DNA from 2 places in the Epibacterium sp. HA2-3 genome. Region 2 is predicted to be linked to the other one. Evidence: riboswitches for the same ligand, from Rfam matches in the RefSeq annotation. Region 2 holds a riboswitch; the other holds the start of a gene.

Region 1 (6,564 bases), on a different replicon from region 2:
ACCTCTCGGCCGCGCCCTACATCCAAGAGAAGCTGGGCGGTAAGATCGCAATCGGTGCCAAGATCATGGTGGTGCAGGACACTTTCGGCAAGATCTTCAATGAAGGCACGGAGTTTCAGCGCGATGGCTCCCAGTTCGACCGACTGCTGGAGGACGGCGACACCTATATGATCGGCTCGATGCAGGCTTTTGCGATGTATACGCCCGGTCACACGCCCGCCTGTATGGTACATGTGATGGGAAATGCAGCCTTTGTCGGCGATACGCTGTTTATGCCCGATGGCGGCTCTGCCCGCGCGGATTTCCCCGGCGGTGACGCTGGAACCCTGTATGACAGCATCCAAAAGGTGCTGGCGCTGCCGGACGAGATGCGGCTGTTCATGTGCCACGACTATGGCCCGAACGGGCGAGACATCGCGTGGGAGACTACGGTGGGCGACGAAAAGGCCCATAATATCCACGTTGGCGGCGGCATCTCGAAGGAGGAGTTTGTCAAATTCCGCACCCAGCGGGACGCGCAGCTTGATATGCCGAAGCTCATCATTCCATCCCTGCAGGTCAACATGCGGGCAGGCGAGGTGCCCACCGACAAAGACGGGCATCCCATGCTCAAGGTGCCTCTGAATGGCCTCTGATCTTCGCATCACCATCGCGTAGCGGGCCCTGCCCGGGCGCGATTGGCTGCATAAGGAACCCAAAGAAGAATGCCGAGCTTTCGCCAATATTTCCCCATCCTCGTATGGGGCCGGGACTACGACAAATCCGCCCTGTCGAATGATCTCATAGCGGCGGTGATCGTGACGATCATGTTGATCCCGCAGTCGTTGGCCTATGCCCTTTTGGCGGGATTGCCGCCCGAAGCCGGGATCTATGCCTCCATCGCGCCTATCCTGCTCTATGCGGTTTTTGGCACCAGCCGGGCGCTTGCGGTTGGTCCGGTTGCGGTGGTGTCGCTGTTGACAGCATCTGCTGTGGGGCAAGTGGCCGAACAGGGCACGGCGGGGTATGTCGTCGCGACCCTCACGCTGGCCTTCTTGTCGGGGAGCTTTCTGGTCCTGATGGGGGTGCTCAAACTTGGCTTCATTGCCAATTTTCTGAGCCACCCGGTCATCGCGGGTTTTATCACCGCGTCGGGTATTCTAATCGCGACAAGCCAGATCAAACATATCCTCGGCATTCGTGCCGAAGGTCATACCTTGCCGGAGATGCTCTATTCGATCGCGCTGCGTCTGGGCGAGGTAAACTGGATCACCTTGTTGATCGGAGCCAGCGCGACAGGCTTTCTATTCTGGGCTCGCAAACACCTGAAGCAGACACTGCATGGCATGGGGACGCCGCCGCTCTTGGCGGATATTCTGAACAAGGCGGGGCCAGTGGCGGCCGTCGTCACCACGACTGTGGTTGTCTGGGGATTTGACCTTGCTGAGAAGGGCGTCAAAATCGTGGGTGAAGTACCCCAGGGCTTACCACCGCTCACGATGCCGGGCTTTGCTCCCGATCTGATCGGAGCGCTTCTGGTGCCCGCGATCCTGATTTCCATCATCGGTTTTGTTGAGTCTGTTTCCGTGGCGCAAACTCTTGCCGCCAAGCGACGCCAGCGCATTGACCCGGATCAGGAGTTGATCGGCCTCGGCGCGGCCAATTTAGGGGCCGCCTTTACCGGGGGTTACCCGGTAACAGGCGGCTTTGCACGGTCGGTTGTGAACTTTGACGCTGGCGCCGAGACGCCGGCTGCAGGGGCCTTCACGGCCATCGGGTTGGCCCTTGCCGCCGTGGCCCTCACCCCGTTGGTTTATTACCTGCCGATCGCGACACTGGCGGCGACCATTATCGTGGCTGTGCTGAGCCTCGTCGACCTGTCGATCCTCAAAAAAACCTGGACCTATTCGCATGCTGACTTCATCGCTGTTGCGGCCACCATTCTTTTGACCCTGGGACTCGGTGTCGAAATCGGTGTCGCCTCAGGCGTCATCCTCTCTGTGGTCTTGCACCTCTACAAGACCTCTCGCCCCCATGTGGCGGAGGTTGGGCTGGTGCCCGGCACCCAGCATTTTCGCAACATCGACCGTCACAACGTCCAAACGGACCCCCGTTTGGTGTCGCTGCGCGTCGATGAAAGCCTCTACTTCGTCAACGCCCGATTTCTCGAGGACCTGATCCAGAAACGCGTCACCGAAGGCTGCGCGATCAAGCATGTGGTGCTTATGTTTTCGGCGGTGAACATGGTGGACTATTCTGCGCTCGAGAGCCTCGAAGCCATCAATCACCGCCTAAAGGACATGGGCGTTGGTCTCCACCTTTCCGAGGTCAAAGGCCCCGTGATGGATCGCCTTCAAAGATCTGATTTCATTGACGAAATGAACGGAAAGATCTTCCTTTCTCAATATGAGGCCTGGGCCAATCTGACCGCGGGGGCGCAACAGGGCGCTGCGGACACAGGGCAGGGCGACCAGCTGCGCTGCGGCGCATGAGCCTATCTTGTTACAAGAGATCGTTGCACATAACGCGCGCCATGAGAGCGGGTGCGTTTGACTCCACGCGCCACAGTTGCTAGCTGAACAGCGAACCGTTGGGGTGCCTCCTGGAGGCTGAGAGGCGTGCATGCGCTAACCCATCGAACCTGATCCGGGCAATACCGGCGTAGGGAACGGTCTACTGATGTGCGGACTCTCTCTTTGCCGGTGCCCCTATTTATGGGAGCATTGTAGTGGCGCATATCGCATTGACCATCGCAGGATCTGACAGTGGCGGCGGGGCTGGTATTCAGGCGGACCTCAAGGCCATGTCCGCGCTTGGCGTTTACGGTGCCAGCGTGGTTACGGCCATCACCGCCCAGAACACCCGCGCCGTGACGGCGGTGCATTCAATCCCGCTAGAGGTCATCTCGGCTCAGATTGAGGCTGTTCTGAGCGATCTTGATGTGCGCGCGATCAAGATTGGAATGCTCGCTACCCCGGGCATAATCGGCTGTGTCCATGAGGCGCTCGGCGCATTTTCGGGGGAAATCGTCCTTGATCCGGTGATGATTGCCAAATCCGGTGATGCGCTGCTTGCTGCGGATGCGGTCGACAGCCTTCGAAAGGAGCTTGTGCCACGCGCCACTGTTTTGACCCCGAACCTGCCCGAGGCGGCGTGCCTGTTGGATCAACCGGTTGCGCAGTCGACTGATGAGATGATCTCGCAAGGTCTCGCACTTTGCGAGCTGGGGGCACAGGCTGTGCTCATGAAAGGCGGTCATGGGGCAGGGGAGATCTGCGAAGATATTCTTGTGTCGGGGGGCGAGGTCCGCGCATGTTTCCGTGCGCAGCGCCAGCACACAAAAAACACCCATGGCACCGGCTGCACCCTTTCCTCTGCCATTGCCGCTGGCCTCTCCAAAGGCCTGACGCTTCCAGAAGCCGTGCAGGAGGCGCATGAGTACCTTCAAGGCGCAATTGCCCATGCGGATGCGCTGGCCGTGGGTCATGGTCACGGCCCTGTCCATCACTTCCACGCCTTCTGGTCCGCATGATGCTCTATTCTGTCATCGGAGCGGGTGTCGCTGGGCTCGCAGTTGCCACGGAACTGGTAGCGCGCGGCGCAAGGGTGCAGGTCTTTGACCCCGCCGGTCCGCCCGGCGCCCATGGGTGCTCGTGGTGGGCAGGGGGCATGCTTGCCCCTTGGTGCGAATACGAAAACGCCGAAGAGCCGGTCTTGCGGCTGGGGCAAGAGGCAATCCAGTGGTGGCAGGACAGAACCCAAGTCACCCATCGCGGCACTTTGGTGGTGGCCGGGCGGCGCGACATTCCGGATCTGCGCCGCTTTGCTCGCCGCACCGAAGGGTTTCGTCAGATCGACCACGACATCACGGAACTGGAACCCGATCTCGGTGGCTTTTCGCAGGCCCTCTTTTTTGAAGAAGAGGCTCATCTGGACCCGCGCCGGGCGCTTGCGGATCTCTATGAGGGGCTAATGCAAGAGGGCGTGGTTTTTCATGCTGAGTGCGCGCCGGATGATCTTGAAAATGTGATTGATTGCAGAGGCTTGAAGGCGCGCGATTGCCTGGCGGATCTACGCGGTGTTAAGGGTGAAATGCTGGTCATCCGCTGCCCGGATGTGACGCTGACGCGACCTGTGCGACTGCTGCACCCGCGGATCCCTCTCTACGTTGTGCCGCGTGGAGACGGCCTCTATATGCTCGGCGCAACCATGATCGAGAGCGAAGACCGCGCCCGTGTTACCGCGCGCTCGATGCTTGAGTTGCTCAGCGCGGCCTATGCGCTGAACCCGGGCTTTGGAGAGGCGGAGATCCTCGAGATCGGCGTCGATCTGCGCCCTGCATTTCCCGACAACCTGCCACGGATCCGCCGGTTGAAGGGGCGGATCTATGCCAATGGGCTTTATCGGCACGGGTATCTTCTTGCGCCCGCGTTGGCGCGTGGCGTGGCGGATCTGGTGCTCAACAACATACATTCGGAGATGGTTGATGAAGATCACTGTTAACGGCGCGGCGGTGGAGGTCACGGCCACCACGCTCGCGGCGCTGCTGGAAGAACGCGGATTTTCGGGACGGGTCGCAACGGCAGTCAATGAAACCTTTGTACCGGTAGCGCAGCGCGCGACGCAGCCCCTGAGCGATGGCGACCGGATCGAAATCCTTGCACCGATGCAGGGGGGCTGAGCATGAAGAGCTTTTACGGCGTTGAGCTGCCCAATCCTCTGATGCTGGGCACCGCCCAATATCCAAGCCCTGCGGTTCTGGAACAGGCCTTTCGCCAAAGCGGAGCCGGGGTGGCGACAGTTTCGCTACGCCGCGAAGGGGCCGGGGGGGCGGGTGCGTCCTTTTGGAAGCTGATTGCGGATCTTGGCGTGCATATTCTGCCCAATACCGCCGGATGCCACACCATCAAAGAAGCTGTGACCACAGCGCATATGGCGCGCGAGGTTTTTGACACGAACTGGATCAAGCTTGAACTGATTGGCCATACCGACAGCCTGCAACCGGATGTGTTTCAACTGGTGGAAGCGGCGAAGATCCTCACCGGGGAGGGCTTCAAAGTCTTTCCTTACACCACCGAGGACCTGATCGTTGCCGAGCGTCTTCTGTCGGCAGGTTGCGATGTGCTCATGCCATGGGGCGCGCCGATCGGGTCCGGCAGGGGGCTGAACAACCCTTATGCCCTGCGCGCGATGCGTGCGGAGTTTCCCGAGGTTCCCTTGGTGATCGATGCGGGCATTGGACTGCCGAGCCACGCCGCGCAGGCGATGGAAATAGGCTTTGACGCGGTGCTGCTGAACACGGCCGTTGCGCGTGCCGGTGATCCTCCGATGATGGCACGCGCGATGATGGCAGCAATTGAAGCCGGACAACTGGCGCATGCGGCTGATCCGATCGAGGCGCGCGATATGGCCGAAGCCTCGACACCTGTGATTGGAAAGGCGTTTTTGTCATGACGCTCGATCGTTTCTATCCGATTTTTGACGCCGCCGATTGGCTGCAGCGGATGCTGCCATTGGGCGTCAAGCTGGTGCAATTGCGCATCAAGGATCAGCCCATCGACGTGGTTCAGCAGCATATCGCACGGTCCCGCGATCTCTGTCGTCAGCATGACGCGGTGCTCGTTGTGAACGATTACTGGCAGCTTGCAATCGAGCTGGGCTGCGATTGGGTCCACCTTGGCCAGGAGGATCTCGATGATGCAGATCTGAAAGCCATCCGCGCTGCCGGTCTCAAACTGGGTGTTTCCACCCACGATGAGGATGAGCTTGATCGCGTGCTTGCACTGTCACCGGAGTATGTGGCTCTGGGACCGGTCTACCCGACCATCCTGAAGCAGATGAAATGGCACGAGCAGGGTCTGCCGCGGGTGCGCGAATGGAAAACCCGGATCGGCTCTATCCCGTTGGTCGGCATTGGCGGCATGTCGGTCGAGCGCGCGCCCGGGGTATTTGAGGCCGGCGCCGACATCGTTTCTGTGGTCACCGATATTACCCTCAACGCTGATCCCGAAGCGCGGGTGCGGCAATGGGTCGAGGCCACGCGATGAGCCGCTACGCTCGCCAGATGATGCTGCCCGAGGTGGGGGCTGCGGGGCAGGCGCGTCTCAGCACTGCGCGCGTTCTGGTGGTAGGGGCAGGGGGTCTCGCTGCGCCGGTTCTGCCGCTCTTGGCGGGGGCCGGGATCGGACATATCACGCTGATCGACGGCGATGTTGTGAGCCTGTCCAATCTGCATCGCCAGACCTTGTTTCAAGAAACCGACTGTGGCCGTCCCAAAGCCGAGGTCGCCGCGCAGCGCTGCAGCGCGCTCAACAGTGAAATTGAGATCGTCGCGGTTGCACATGCGCTCACTCCAGCCAATGCGCCGCTCGTTCTTGCAGATGTGGATCTCGTGCTCGATTGTGCGGACAGCTATGCCGTGAGCTACCTCCTGAGCGATCTCTGCCATGCCCAGAAGACTCCGCTTATCAGCGCTTCGGTGCTGGGGTCAGGCGGATATGTTGGCGGTTTTTGCGGTGGGGCGCCTTCCTTGCGGGCGGTGTTCCCCGATGCCCCCGACAACGGTGCCAGCTGTGAAACCGCAGG
Region 2 (6,564 bases):
TTATACGCCACTCCCACGACATCTGTGCCCAGATGGCGGAATTGGTAGACGCGCTAGCTTCAGGTGCTAGTGTCCGTATGGACGTGGAGGTTCGAGTCCTCTTCTGGGCACCAAAATTCCCCAAAGCATCCCATGTTCAGCCAATGGCATCTGTGTCGTGAATGGATCGACCGCATTTGGCGCGGCGCCAATTGCATCGAGAGCCGTATTCTGAAGTCGGGCAGGCACATGAAACTGCCAAGTGCGTAAAAACGCTCTCACAACACCCCCCGTGTGCCACTCCGCTAGCTATCTCTGTGGGTCCGCTCTATGTGCGGCGGCTGTTCGCGAGAGCCCGCAGAACGCGCGCTCTTGATTGGTTCAGCCGGGCGCGCCGATCACGCCCTGATTCTCGCCAATCTGTCCGCGGTGCAACAGGATGTGATCGAGAATCACACAGGCCATCATGGCCTCTGCCACGGGCACTGCGCGGATACCGACACAGGGATCATGGCGGCCCTTGGTGATGACTTCGGCAGCCGTCCCGTCTTTGCGAATCGACTGGCGCGGGGTCAAAATGGACGAGGTCGGCTTCACGGCGAAACGGATCACCACATCTTGGCCCGTTGAGATTCCTCCCAAGATTCCACCCGCATGATTCGACGAGTAGACAGGCGCACCGTCATTGCCCATGAAGATCTCATCCGCGTTCTCGGAGCCCTTCAACAACGCCGCATTCATGCCTTCGCCGATTTCGACGGCTTTGACAGCGTTGATCGACATCATTGCCGCTGCGAGATCGGTGTCGAGCTTGCCATAGATTGGCGCTCCGATGCCTGCGGGTACGCCGCGCGCGACCACTTCGACAACGGCGCCAACCGAGTCGTGCTGCTTGCGAAGGGCCTGCAGATAGTCTTCCCAGTCCTGAACAGCGGCGGCATCGGGAATCCAGAAGTCGTTCTGATCGATGGCGGACCAGTCAAACCGCGCGCGGTCGATTTCCATTTCCCCCATGCGGGTCATATAGCCCTTGATCTCGATCCCCGGGGCCAAGGACTTGAGGGCTTCGCGCGCTACGCCACCTGCTGCCACCCGCGCTGCGGTTTCGCGTGCAGAGGATCGTCCACCACCGCGATAGTCGCGGTTGCCGTATTTCTGAAAGTAAGTAATGTCCGCATGTCCTGGGCGGAATGTCTGGGCGATCTCGCCATAATCCCGTGAGCGCTGGTCGGTGTTTTCAATCATCAATTGAATCGGCGTGCCGGTCGATTTTCCCTCAAACACACCAGAGAGGATTTTCACCGCGTCAGGCTCATTGCGCTGGGTGGTGTTCTTGTTCTGACCGGGGCGGCGCTTGTCGAGCCAGTGTTGAAGCATCTCTTCCGAGACTGCGACATTTGGCGGGCAGCCATCAAGCGTTGCGCCCAAAGCGGGCCCATGGCTTTCACCCCAGGTGGTGACTCGAAAAAGGTGGCCAAAAGAATTCATGGACATGCGCGCGGATCTCCTTTGATTTGATCCTTTAGCGAGAAAGCCTGCCCGGGAAAAGAGACCCGCGTCGCAACAGGTCAGATAAGCGCAAAAACCAGCACAGATTTGATGCTGCAGGGCTTGGTTCTTGAAGGTTGGCGCAGATGTCTAACATCGGCAGTGTGGCATCGCCCCCTTCTGTACCTTTGGGTCGCACCCCGGCGATCCTCCCAGTTAAAAGAATAACGTCCACTGGTCTTTTTCTAACCTCAAATATCCCGGAGCGCGAGGCAGAGCCTCGCATACCAGCCCCTTGCAAAGCCTACCTTGCGCTTCTAGTGTCGCCCCACCTCGGGGTGCGCGAGCGATCGTGCTGAGATGCCTATGGGCGAACCCGCTGAACCTGAACCGGATTATACCGGCGTAGGGAAGGTTTGGTATGACAAGGTGTCTACACCGCGCTCTCCTCCTTGCCTGACGCCGCATATTGGAGGACGACATGAAATCCCTCATCTTTGCGAGCGCCACTTGTTTAGCTACTGCAGTCGCGGCTGCGGATACGCCGGAATTGGTGGTCTATACTTACGACAGCTTTGTCTCGGAATGGGGACCCGGACCGGCCGTCGAAGAGGCTTTTGAAGCGGTCTGCGGATGCGATCTGAAATTCGTCGGCGCGGGCGATGGCGCTGCGCTGCTCGCGCGGATCAAACTGGAAGGCGCTCGGTCTGACGCGGATGTGGTCTTAGGGCTCGACACCAACCTTACCGCGGCAGCCAAGGAAACCGGATTGTTTGCGCCAGTGTCGGTTGAGGCCGATTACGCCCTGCCGATCACTTGGAGCGACACGCATTTTGCCCCCTATGACTGGGGATATTTTGCATTTGTTCACAACGCAGATGTTCCGGCACCTTCGAACTTTGAAGCCTTGGCTGACAGTGATCTGAAAATCGTGATCCAGGATCCAAGGTCCTCGACGCCGGGACTGGGGCTCTTGATGTGGGTAAAGGCCGCATATGGGGAGGACGCGCCTGCCCTCTGGGAAGGTCTCAGCGACAATATCGTCACCGTCACCAAAGGCTGGTCCGAAGCATACGGACTGTTCCTCGAAGGCGAGGCAGATATGGTGCTCTCCTACACCACGTCGCCCGCCTATCATCTGATCGCCGAAGAGGATGACAGCAAGTCGGCTGCGCTATTCGATGAAGGTCACTACATGCAGGTCGAGGTCGCGGGCAAGCTCGCGGCGAGCGACGAGAGCGCATTGGCGGATCAGTTCCTCGAGTTCATGGTCTCTGATGCCTTCCAGTCGATCATCCCAACCACAAACTGGATGTACCCCGCCGTCACGCCTGATTCAGGCTTGCCACAGGGGTTTGAAACCCTGATCAGCCCGGAGAAATCACTGCTTCTGCCCGAGGACGAAGCCGCAGCGCTGCGCGCCGAGGCGTTGGAAGAATGGCGCGCAGCGCTCAGCCGATAAGCTTGCCCGTCGTCGCGACCTGGCCCGGAACCTGCGCTGCTCTTGGAGTGTTGCTCTTGGTTCTGGGCACGCTTGTCGCGGTCGCTTGGCATGCTGACGGGGGCGCTGGGTTTGCCGCAGCCGATTGGGCCGCGCTTCGCTTCACGCTCGTCCAAGCAAGCCTGTCTGCGCTGCTGAGTGTCGGGCTTGCCGTGCCTGTGGCGCGTGCCTTGGCGCGGCGGCGCTTTTGGGGGCGGCGTGCACTCATTACCTTGCTCGGCGCGCCATTCATCCTGCCCGTGATTGTTGCCATTCTCGGATTGCTCTCTGTCTTTGGGCGGTCTGGTTGGGTGAGTGACATCCTCAGCCTCATCGGCGTGCCGCCCTTGCAGATCTACGGGCTGCACGGGGTAGTGATTGCCCATGTGTTCTTTAACTTGCCACTGGCGACCCGTCTGATCCTTCAGGGCTGGCAAGAAATCCCGGCCGAACGCTTTCGTTTGGCGGCACAGTTGAACGCGGGGCCGCGCGCAATGTGGTTCTTGATCGAATTGCCGATGCTGCGACAGGTCTTGCCGGGTGCTGCGGCGGTGATTTTTGCCATCTGCCTTTCCAGCTTTGCGGTTGCCTTGACCCTGGGCGGCGGGCCTCGCGCCACCACGCTTGAGCTCGCGATCTACCAGGCCTTTCATTTTGACTTTGATCTTGGGCGGGCGGCGATGCTTGCGACTGTGCAGCTTGTACTGACCATTGTGGCAGCACTTCTAGCGCTTCGGGCCTCCACCACCGAGGGGCTGGGGGCTGGGCTTGATCGTGCGGTGATGCGTTGGGACGGCAAAGGCGCATTCACGCGCTGTCTGGATGGTGTCTGGGTTTCCGCTGCCGCTCTCTTCCTGCTGTTGCCATTGCTGTCGGTGGTGTTGGCAGGGCTCCCGGGGCTTTGGACGCTGCCGCGTTCGGTCTGGAGCGCGGCATTGGTCTCTTTGCAGGTTGCAATCCTGAGTACGGTGCTGTTGTTGATTGTTGCGCTGCCGCTCTCGGCGAGCATCGCGCTTGGACGCAAGCGCCTGGGCGAGGTCGCGGGGATCCTTGGGCTCGCCGCGTCGCCATTGGTGATAGGGACTGGATTGTTTGTCATGGTCTATCCCTTTGTGGATCCGCGCCTCTTGGCTCTTCCGGTGACGGCCCTCGTGAACATGGTAATGGCCTTGCCCTTTGCGCTGCGCATCCTCGTGCCACGCCTGCGGCAGGTGCTTTGGCAGAATGGCCGTCTTGCCTTGGCGCTGGATATGCGCGCGGGTACGGTCTGGAGGATTGTTCTGCTGCCGCGCTGCCGCGCGCAGATCGGATTCGCAGCCGGGCTTACTGCTGCGCTTTCGCTTGGCGATCTTGGTGTAATCGCACTTTTTGCTGATCCAGAAGTCGCCACCCTGCCGCTCCAGGTCTACCGGCTGATGGGGGCCTACCGGATGGAGGCGGCGCAGGCAGCGGCGCTCCTGTTGTTTGTGTTGTCGATAGGTGCATTCTGGGCGCTGGACCGGGGAGGGCGTTTTCATGCTGAGGCTTGAAAATCTCGATATTCGCAAAGGCAGCTTTTGTCTGTCGGGCACGGCGTCGATAGGCGCGGCCGACTCCGTGGCGGTTATCGGGCCTTCGGGTGCCGGGAAATCCACCCTGCTCGAGGCGATTGCGGGGTTTCAACCGTTGCACGCGGGTCAGGTCCTCTGGCGTGGCGAGGATCTCACTGCGCACAGGCCGGGACAACGCCCGGTGGCGATGCTCTTTCAGGATGGCAATCTATTTCCACACCTGACCGTGCGCCAGAATGCCGGGCTTGGGATTGATCCCAATCGGAAGCTCACGTCGAAGGAGAGGCAGACTGTGGAGGAGGCCATTGCGCGTGTGGGGCTGGGCGGCCTGGAGGAGCGCAAGCCAGCAGAGCTTTCGGGAGGGCAGCAAAGCCGTGCGGCGCTGGCCCGGGTGTTGGTGCAAAGACGCGATATTTTGCTTCTGGACGAGCCGTTTGCGGCACTGGGGCCGGCGCTCAAGGCCGAGATGCTCGATCTCGTCAAGGAAATCACCTCTGAAAACGGTGTCACCTTGTTGATGGTGAGTCATGATCCAGATGATGCGCGCCGCATTGCCGATCAGGTGATCCTGATAGCCGAAGGTCAATTGTATCCTCCTGCGCCGACGCATGCCTTGTTGGACAACCCGCCGCCAGCGCTTCGGGGATACCTCGGAGCCTGATTTCGTGACGAGGGATTGCGTCGAAATGCCAGCCGCTCTGTGCGGTTTTTGCGATCACCCATTTCCCAAACGGGCATCTACCCGCTAGAGTTGCGCCAACTTGGGAGACCTCATGAGATGAAGCTTTTTTATTCGCCCGCTTCCCCCTTTGTTCGCAAAGTGGTTCTGGTTCTGCACGAGACAGAGCAGTTGGATGACGTGGAACTGCAGCTTGTTGCCACCACGGTGACAGAACCGGATTCGGCCCTTGCTGCCAGCAATCCGCTGGCAAAAATCCCAGCTCTGGCCCGCGAAGGCGGCCCCACCCTTTATGACAGTCGGGTTATTTGCGAATTTTTGGACTCCCGCGCAGGGAGCACGCTGTACCGTGGCGGTTGGGACATAAAGGTTCTGGAGGCGACAGCCGACGGGATCATGGATGCTGCGGTCTCCATGTCTTACGAAAAGCGCCTGCGCCCAGCTGAAAAACAATGGGATGCTTGCCTCGAGGGACAGACTCGCAAGGTGCTTGGCGGTTGCAGTGCTGTAGAGGCGCGCTGGATGCCTTTGTTGTCCGGCCCAATAAATATTGGCCAATTGGCTGTTGCTGCGGCCCTGGACTATGTGGATTTTAGGCACCCTGATCTGAACTGGCGCGCCGCTGCGCCCGAGTTGGCCGCATGGTTCAAAACCTTTGAAACGCGCCCCGCCATGGTGGCCACGAATCCGCGCCAAAGTTGAGTATCGGAGTTCACTTCGTTTTAAAGGAAGCTAACGCAGATAGGTACTGAAGGCGCAGCAGTGCAACAGTTCTGCGACAGAATGCATCATTCAAGCGGGCCTGCGCTGCTTTGACCGCTAGACGAACCCGGTTTGCATCGCTAGACACGCGGCTGAGTCACCGCGTTTATTGCGGTGTAAGCGCATGTTTGCCCTAAACGGGCGCTGAAACTTGGAGAAAACTCGTGTCCCACGCAGAAGACCACGAAGGAACCCGGAGAGATTTCCTCTACTACGCCACCGCTGGCGCAGGGGCAGTCACCGCGGGTGCCGCCGTTTGGCCACTGGTCAACCAGATGAATCCCTCGGCTGACGTTCAGGCCCTGTCCTCCATCCTTGTGGACATTTCAGGCGTCGACGTCGGCACGCAGATCTCTGTTATGTTCCTTGGTAAGCCGGTGTTCATTCGCCGCCGCACACAGGAAGAAATTGACGAAGCACGCGCTGTCGAGATGGCAGAGCTGATCGACGCCTCTTCGGAGAACCCCAACAAGCCGGGGACCGATGCTTCGGATGAAAACCGTACTCTTGATGAGAATGGTGAATGGCTGGTGATGATGGGTGTCTGTACCCACCTCGGCTGTGTTCCGCTCGGCGACGGTGCCGGCGAATTCAACGGCTGGTTCTGCCCGTGCCACGGCTCGCAC

What was found. A riboswitch is a leader RNA that binds a small molecule or an ion and turns the genes downstream of it on or off. The one in region 2 is predicted to bind thiamine pyrophosphate.
Region 1: it holds a riboswitch for thiamine pyrophosphate, as region 2 does, so the genes downstream of both, thiD (bifunctional hydroxymethylpyrimidine kinase/phosphomethylpyrimidine kinase) here and thiB (thiamine ABC transporter substrate binding subunit) in region 2, are expected to answer to the same signal.

Annotation. Positions count from the first base shown of each region.
Region 1 is NZ_JBVFUL020000002.1:195,179-201,742, reverse strand. It holds gene ACZ1HH_RS15475 (MBL fold metallo-hydrolase) at 1-635, shown strand, start outside; gene ACZ1HH_RS15470 (SulP family inorganic anion transporter) at 705-2,471, shown strand; TPP riboswitch at 2,561-2,664, shown strand; gene thiD (bifunctional hydroxymethylpyrimidine kinase/phosphomethylpyrimidine kinase) at 2,708-3,511, shown strand; gene ACZ1HH_RS15460 (FAD-dependent oxidoreductase) at 3,508-4,482, shown strand; gene thiS (sulfur carrier protein ThiS) at 4,466-4,660, shown strand; gene ACZ1HH_RS15450 (thiazole synthase) at 4,663-5,433, shown strand; gene ACZ1HH_RS15445 (thiamine phosphate synthase) at 5,430-6,026, shown strand; gene ACZ1HH_RS15440 (HesA/MoeB/ThiF family protein) at 6,023-6,564, shown strand, end outside.
Region 2 is NZ_CM172490.1:2,850,583-2,857,146, reverse strand. It holds tRNA gene ACZ1HH_RS13370 (tRNA-Leu) at 27-113, shown strand; gene aroC (chorismate synthase) at 361-1,473, opposite strand; TPP riboswitch at 1,792-1,896, shown strand; gene thiB (thiamine ABC transporter substrate binding subunit) at 1,949-2,929, shown strand; gene ACZ1HH_RS13355 (thiamine/thiamine pyrophosphate ABC transporter permease ThiP) at 2,905-4,476, shown strand; gene ACZ1HH_RS13350 (thiamine ABC transporter ATP-binding protein) at 4,463-5,158, shown strand; gene ACZ1HH_RS13345 (glutathione S-transferase) at 5,276-5,878, shown strand; gene petA (ubiquinol-cytochrome c reductase iron-sulfur subunit) at 6,103-6,564, shown strand, end outside.